2 regions of the Variovorax glucosi genome follow, and region 1 is predicted to be linked to the other one. Evidence: riboswitches for the same ligand, from Rfam matches in the RefSeq annotation. Region 1 holds a riboswitch; the other holds the start of a gene.
What was found. A riboswitch is a leader RNA that binds a small molecule or an ion and turns the genes downstream of it on or off. The one in region 1 is predicted to bind cobalamin.
Positions count from the first base shown of each region.

Region 2: linked by a shared signal. The riboswitch ahead of ACSFA3_RS03465 (TonB-dependent receptor domain-containing protein) and the one ahead of cobM (precorrin-4 C(11)-methyltransferase) in region 1 are both predicted to bind cobalamin.

Region 1 covers NZ_JBPJZE010000003.1:340,508-344,320, forward strand. Annotated here, with positions in the region: gene ACSFA3_RS16315 (precorrin-8X methylmutase) at 1-356, opposite strand, end outside; gene ACSFA3_RS16320 (sirohydrochlorin chelatase) at 334-1,323, opposite strand; gene cobM (precorrin-4 C(11)-methyltransferase) at 1,320-2,186, opposite strand; cobalamin riboswitch at 2,346-2,612, opposite strand; gene ACSFA3_RS16330 (hypothetical protein) at 2,616-2,984, opposite strand; gene recX (recombination regulator RecX) at 3,112-3,573, opposite strand; gene recA (recombinase RecA) at 3,574-3,813, opposite strand, start outside.
Region 2 covers NZ_JBPJZE010000001.1:715,237-719,049, forward strand. Annotated here, with positions in the region: gene ACSFA3_RS03465 (TonB-dependent receptor domain-containing protein) at 1-1,296, opposite strand, end outside; cobalamin riboswitch at 1,373-1,623, opposite strand; gene ACSFA3_RS03470 (DUF904 domain-containing protein) at 1,662-1,907, shown strand; gene ACSFA3_RS03475 (cell division protein ZapA) at 1,904-2,278, shown strand; gene ACSFA3_RS03480 (sulfite exporter TauE/SafE family protein) at 2,498-3,313, shown strand; gene hemN (oxygen-independent coproporphyrinogen III oxidase) at 3,317-3,813, opposite strand, start outside.

The DNA of each region.
Region 1 (3,813 bases):
ACGTCCTCGTCGCTGATGAACTGGTGCGTGTCCATGCCGAAATGGCCCAGGCGCGGTTCCGAGAGTCCGACACAGATCATCTCGACGTCGGCCACCACGCGGCTTTCGCGCGAGCGGATCGCGGCAACGGCGGCATCGATGGCGCCGGGATGGAAGTCGGTCAGGCCGTTGAAGTCGAAGTCGGCGTTCGCGTGGATCATGCGGCGCACCACCGGCCATTGCTCGGCCGTGTAGGCGTGCGACGTGACCTCGCGGTCGATCACGGCGAAGGAGTCGTGCTCGATCGCGCGGCCGGCAGCGGTGAGCTGCTCGGTGACGACGTTCGCGCGAGACTCAACGGGCGGGCGCGTGGTCATGTGCGTGTCCATGGTCATGGCCGTGATCGTGCGCGTGGTCATGCGGATGGGCATGCGGATGCGGATGCGCGTGATCGTGCGCATGGTCGTGATCGTGGTTGTGCGGCACCGCGTCGTCGTGGTGATGCCCGCCCATGCCGTTCTCGACCGCGAAGTCGCGGAACTTGCAGCCGTCGCAGGGCATGAGCGCGATCGGCATGCCGCGGCGCAGGTCGAGCACGCGCTGCTCCAGCACCTCGAAGATCTCGCGCTCGAAGCCGAAGTACTTCGTCGAGATGAAACGGATCGTCGGGTACTGCGTCTTCAGGTTCTCGACCTGGCGCGCGATGCGTTCGACCAGCGTGCCGTTGAACAGGTAGTACGGCAGCACCACGACCTGCGTCATGCCCAGCAGGCTCTGGCGCTGCACGGCCTTCTCCAGGCGCGGATAGGTGATGCCGGTAAAGGCGAGGTCGACCAGCTCGTGGTCGGTTTCCTCCATCAGCCAGCGCGCCATCTTGGCCATGTCGCCGTTGGCCTGCCGGTCCGACGATCCGCGCCCCAGGATCACCACGCCGGTGGTGGTCGGGTCGGGCATGTCGAGCGCCTGCATCGCGCCCTTGAGGCGACGCCGCAGGATCGCGAGGATCGGATCGCAGGCCGTGAGGTGCGGCGCGTATGCGAACTGCACGAACGGGAACTTGAGCCGCGCGCCGTCGATGGCCTGCGGAATGTCCATCTTCACGTGGCCGGCGGCGTTCAGGATCAGCGGCACCACGACCACGCGCCGCGCGCCCTCGGCGGCGCGGCGCAGGCCTTCGCTCATCGTGATCTCGGAGAACTCGATGAAGCAGACCTCGATGCGCCAGCCGGGCCGGCGTTCGCGCCATTGCGCGGCGAAGGCCTCGATCTCGTCGTTGCCTGACTTTTCGCGCGAGCCGTGGCCCACCAGAAGGATGGTTTCGCTGGGTGTCGTGGTCGTGTTCATGGGGTGTCCTGGACGAGGTCGGCGGCGGGCACGCTGGCACGCCGGAATCGATGGGTGAAGCTCGCGTCGTAGAGCTTGGATTTGGCGAGCGTTGTCCACTGCCGCGCGCCCAGGTTGGGGCTGGCGATGATCATCGACTGGGTCGCGATGCGGGCTTCGCGGCAGAGCGCCTGGATGGTGGCGACCGTGCCGCGAACGATCTTTTCCTCGCCCGGCCAGCTGGCCTTGTGCACCACCACCACCGGCGCATCGGGCGACCAGCCGGCGGCCAGCAGCGCGGCCGTGACCTTGCCCATCAGCGTGATGCTCAGGAAGATGCACAGCGTGCTGTGGTGCGCCGCCAGCGCTTCGAGCGATTCGCCTTCGGGCATCGGCGTGCGGCCCTCGACGCGCGTGAAGATCACGGTCTGGGTGACTTCGGGCAGCGTCAGGCTCTCGACCGCCGCAGCCGCCGACGCCATCGCCGAAGAAACGCCCGGCACCACCGCGATCGGCACGCCCGCTGCGTCCAGCGGCTGCACCAGCTCGATCAGCGCGCCGTAGAGGCCCGGGTCGCCGGTCTGGAGACGCACCACGGTTTCACAACGCGCGGCCTGCGCGATCAGCCAGGCCGACATCTGCTCGAGCGTCATGTCCTTGCTGTCGGCGATAACGCAATCGGCCGGCGCCCAGCGCGTGGCCGCCTCGCTCACCAGCGAGCCCGCGAACAGAACGGCGCCGGCGCGTTCGATCAGGCCGCGGCCCTTGACGGTGATGAGTTCCGGATCGCCCGGACCGGCGCCTACGAACCAGACGGTTCCCGGCGTGGACGAGCCGGGTGGCCCGGATGGCGCGTCGCTTGGAGCGATGCTTCGCTCGTTCATGAAATGGATCCCTCCGCGCCCGCCGCGCGTTCGATGGTCGGTACGACCTGGCGGAGAGAGGGAAATCGGGAGGCGTCGGTGGGAGCGATTCCGGCGGATGCGGCGTTGCATCGAGCCGGACGCCATTCGTCCGCCCGCCGATCCTCGCCCACCGCAAGGTCATGCGCTTGTCGTCAGGCCGGTCTCCGGGCTCGCGAGCGGAAGGCACGAGATGTGCGTTCCTGCAAGCACCACCTTCCCATGCCGTTCGTGACACAGTGGTTCGGGACCGGATCCCGGGGTCTTGCTTTCGACTCGCTTACCGTTGCGGGGGCAGCGTCGGCATGGCGTGGCATCGTTCAACCACTGCGCACCGACTTCCCGTTTCACCCTGGCCGCTTCCCCGTTTCCAGGAAGCGCCAGGACACCTGACAACTCGGGCGCAGTGTATCAGCGCCACTCGGCCGGCATCAACGAGAAAACGTGCTCGTCGGTGATCACCTCGTGCCGTACGACGGGATCGCGGTCGAGCAGCTTCTTGCGGTCGTCCGGATGGATCGAGGGCTGGTGTTCGGTCCTGACGAAACGGCGGATCATTTCCATCGATTCCCAGATCGAGATCACGGCCACTTCAGTGGAGCCGTCGCAGAGGTCACGGAAGATGGCGGTCGCTCGTTCGTTGCCCGGCGCCGCGTTCATTTCCTTGAGCTTGTAGTTCTCCATGTACTCCTGGCATTCCTCTCGCAGATGCGTGTGGATCCAGAAAGTCCATGAACGAAGAATTTTCTCGGTCGCATGACCTTTGGAGAAATTGTCCATGCCAACACCTCCGGCTGAGTCGTCAAAATCGACTCCTACCGAGCCGTCGCAATGAGCACGAACTTTATCAGTCGATCTTTACATTTGTTCAGTTCGAGCTGGAAATTACAAGTTTCGATCAACTGATTCAGATGTCTGCATCCGCCTCAGCGTCAAAACGGAAAAGTTTTGAAACCGTGCTTCCTGCGAATCCGCGGGCCATCAGAAAACGCATCTGGCGGCCTCGCTCCCTTGCATCCGCGGGCGGCGCATCGAAACGACGTCCCCACACGTCGCGGGCACGCGCCAGTTCGGAGTCGCGCAGATCGGCCACCGCTTCGGCGATCGCTTCGGGCGCAATGCCTTTCTGCTGAAGTTCCTGACGCACTCGCGCGGCGCCCATGCGCGGCGCGCGCAGGTTGACCACCGACTGGACGACCCGCGCCTCGTTGATGAAATCCTTGGCCGCCAGTTCATCGAGGGCCGCAGCCAGCGTACCGGGCACTTCCTCGTACTTCTTGAGCTTGCGCTCGAGTTCGGGCCGGGAATGCTCGCGCTGGCTCAACAGCCGCAGCGCGCGGCCCTTGAGCGACGGTGCGGAAAAGCCCACTTATTCCTTGGCGGCCGCCTTGGCTGCCTTGGCTTCGGCCTTCGCATCTGCCTTGGCCTTGGCTTCGGACTCCTCGGAGCCGGCATCGGCAGCCAGCAGCGGGATGCCCAGCGAATCGCGCACCTTGTTCTCGATCTCGCGCGACAGCGCCGGGTTCTCGCGCAGGAATTCGCGGGCGTTGTCGCGGCCCTGGCCGATCTTCTCGCCGTTGTAGGCATACCAGGCGCCGGCCTTGTCGAC
Region 2 (3,813 bases), on a different contig from region 1:
CCATTGCGGCGTGATCGCAAATCCGTAGCCGGCGCTGCCGGTGGTCTTGCCGCCGAATTCGCTGTCGTCGTCGTGGCGCACATGCAACTGGACCGAGTGCGGGCCCTGCACGAAACCGTAGCCCAGCGCGAGCGCGTTCTGCGAGCGCTTGCCCGTCAGACGATCACCGAACGCAGTAGCTGCGTTGTCGAGCTGGTCTTCGCGCCGTTCCAGCGCAACGGTCGCCGAATGCGGGCCGAAGCGGAATTCGTTCTGTAACAGGTAGTTGCGCAGCTGCGTCTCGGTCCGATAGAACGACGGGTTGGTCTCGTAGGTGCTCTTGCTGTCGGTGACCTGCAGACGCGTGCTGTAGATGTCGTTCCATTTGGCGATCCAGGCCGCGCCGACGGTGCGCAGCGTGTTGGCATTGGTGTCGTCGGGATATCTTGCGAGGCGGACGGGAGAACGCGTGTCGTAGCGCGAATCGGTGTCGCTGCGCAACATCGTGAGTTCGACTCGCTGCGATGGATTGATCCTGAAGCCGAGCCGCGCGTTGGCCGAGGTGATGTCGTAGCCATCGCGGTCGGGGCTGTAGAAGCCGTCCGCAGCGAAGGTTCCCGTGCGCACCAGATTGCGCAGGCGCTCCGGCCGCACATCGAAGCCGTCGCTGATTTCTCGCGAGACCCCTAGCGAATAGTCGAAGGCGTTGTCCGGCCCGGCCGAGCCGCTGACACCGGCTTCGCCCCGGCGCAGCTTGTAGCTGCCGATACCGACGCCGACATAAGGCATCGGCTTGCCGTCGCCGCGCTTCGTGAAGAGCTGGATCACGCCGCCGATGGCGTCCGAACCGTAGACCGCCGCAGCCGGGCCGCGCAGTACTTCGATACGGTCGATCTGCGACAGCGGAATGGCTTCCCAGGACACGCCACCGGTCGTCTGCGAATCGATCCGGACGCCGTCGATGTAGACAGCTGTGAAGCGCTGCTCCGCGCCCCGAATGAATACGCTTGTGGTGTTGCCGATGCCGCCGTTGCGCACCATCTCGATGCCGGGCAATCGCGCCAGGATGTCGGCGACACCGGTCGCGCCGCTGCGCTCGATGGTCGCTCGGTCGACGATGGAGACGTCGCTCACCAGGTCGGACAGCGGCTGCGCCACGCGTGCCGCGGTGACGACCGTTTCGCCGAGCGAGGGCGCGGCGGCCATGGACTGCGCGACCACCGGAAATGCGGTAGCGACGGCCAGAGGCAGTGCGGCCAGCCGAAGGCAGGCGCGCGCGGACAGGCGACCGCCTGAAGAAGAAACTTTGTGTGTCATGGAACCGATCTCGAGAACAGGACCCTGTCCGGCTTCCCCGCCGGACATCTGGGTGTCACGACGGCAAGCGCGAGCGCACGCCGTCACCTCGTTGGCCGGTATCCGGGCTGGCAGACCAACCTTCGCCGCCTTCCCAGGCACCTGTTTCAGGGCGCCCAGTGGCTGATTGACGAAAGCGGCGCCGTTCGATGTCTCGACGGCGCCGTCTGCTTGACCGTTGCGGGGGCAGCGCAGGTTGACCGCTGCCCGATGGGCTCTGGCTTCCTGCTTCCCGTTGAACTGCGCCGCCTGAACAGCGGCACGAGCACCAACGCGGCGGATTCTAAAGCTGCCGACATATAAAGGCACCCATACAATCTCCGACCATGCCCGTCACGAGTCCCATCGACCAGATCGCCGAGCGCGTCGAACGTCTGCTCGTTCGCCACGAAGAGCTGCAGCGCACCAACGCGTTGCTCCAGCATGAGGTCGAGTCGCTGACGCGCGAGCGCGACGCGCTCCACGCGCGACTCGTTGCGGCAAGAACCCGTGTCGATGCACTCCTTCAGCGACTTCCGGCCGATGCGCCGCACGCGTCTCCCACTCCTCCGCAGGATTCCACCGCCTCATGAAACAGATCGAAGTCCAGATCATGGACCAGAACTATCTGCTCGGCTGCCCCGAGGGCGGCGAAGCCGAACTGCGCGAGGCGGTCGAGCGGGTAGACACCGCCATGTGCAAGATCCGCGATGCCGGCAAGGTGCGCGCGCGAGACCGCATCGCCGTGCTCGCATCGCTCAACCTGGCCTACGACCTGGGCCAGCAGGTGGCTGCGACGTCTGCTGCGCTGATCACCATGGCGGTGGCCGCAGCGGAGAAGTCGGAGAGCGCGGATGACTCGGCGAACGGCGACGCTTCGCACCCCGATACCGACGAAGCACGTGCAGCCCAATTGGTCCAGCGGCTGGACCAAGCCCTTGCCGGCGACAGTCATTTGCTCTGAATGAATACGCACGCCGCCGTATCGGCGCCTAGAATCCGAAGTGTCTGCGGTGTGTGTCGGGCTTAATATTTCCTTGTTCCAATGCTCTCCGGAGCCGGGCTTGGTACATCGCTCGATGGGCGTGATCATCTCGCGTCAGATGAACCCGAAGTCTTGCTGCCCTCGCCCACCTGAACCCTGGTTCAGGATGCGGGTCCGGTGCACATCCGCAGACACCTTATGTTGCTAGAACCTTCGCTGATCGCCGAACTCGCCGCACTCGGGCTCGTCAGCGGATTTCTGGCCGGATTGCTAGGCATCGGCGGCGGCATGCTGATGGTGCCGTTCATCACCTACATCATCGGCCAGCGCGGCGTTCCGGCCGATCTCGCCGTCAAGATGGCCATCGCCACATCGATGGCGACCATCGTCTTCACCTCCATATCCAGCGTGCGCGCACACCACAGGCGCGGCGCAGTGCGATGGGACATCGTCCGCCGGCTGGCGCCGGGCATCGTCATCGGCAGCCTGGCGGGCAGCCTCGGCGTTTTCGCGCTGCTCAAGGGCTCCGTGCTGGCCATCGTCTTCTCTCTTTTCGTCGGCTTCTCGGCGACGCAGATGTTTCTCGACCGCAAGCCCAAGCCGGCGCGCCAGATGCCCGGAACCGCCGGTCAGCTCACGGTGGGCGGCGTCATCGGGTTCGTGTCCGGACTGGTCGGCGCGGGTGGCGGCTTCATCAGCGTGCCGTTCATGGCCTGGTGCAACGTCTCGATCCACGCCGCAGTCGCGACAAGCGCGGCGCTCGGCTTTCCGATCGCAGTCGCGAACGTGGCCGGTTACGTCATCAGCGGCCAGTCGGTGCAAGGGCTGCCGCAAGGCGCTTTCGGCTACATATGGCTGCCGGCGCTGGGCGTGATCGCTGCCTGTAGCGTGCTGACGGCGCCGCTCGGCGCGCGGGCCGCTCACAGCCTGCCGGTCGGCAAGCTCAAGCGCGTGTTCGCCAGCCTGCTCTATCTGCTGGCCGCGTACATGCTCTGGAAAGGGCTGACCGGCTGAACTTCAGATGATCCGCGAGTAGCGTGCGCGGTCGCGGTCGACCTGCAGGTAACGATCGAAAATCATCGCCACCGCCCGCACGAAGAACCAGCCGGTCGGCGTCACTTCGATGTCGTGCGGTCCGACGGTGACGAAACCTTGCGCGACCAGCGGCTTCAGCGCCTCGATTTCCTTCGCGAAGTAACTCTTGAAGTCGATCAGGTGACCGAGCGCGATCGACTCGAAGCTGACCTGCCCCTGGCACATCAGAGCCATGATTACCGCGCGTCGCAGCACGTCGTCGCGAGATAACGCCAACCCGCGCACTACCGGCAGTCGGCGCTGTTCGACCAGGTCGTAGTATTCCTCCAGCGTCTTTGCGTTCTGGCTGTAGGTCGCGCCGATGCGGCCGATCGCCGACACGCCCAGCGCCAGCAGATCGCCGTCGGGCTGCGTGCTGTAGCCCTGGAAGTTGCGGTGCAGCCTGCCCTGTCGCTTGGCGACGGCGAGCGCGTCGCCCG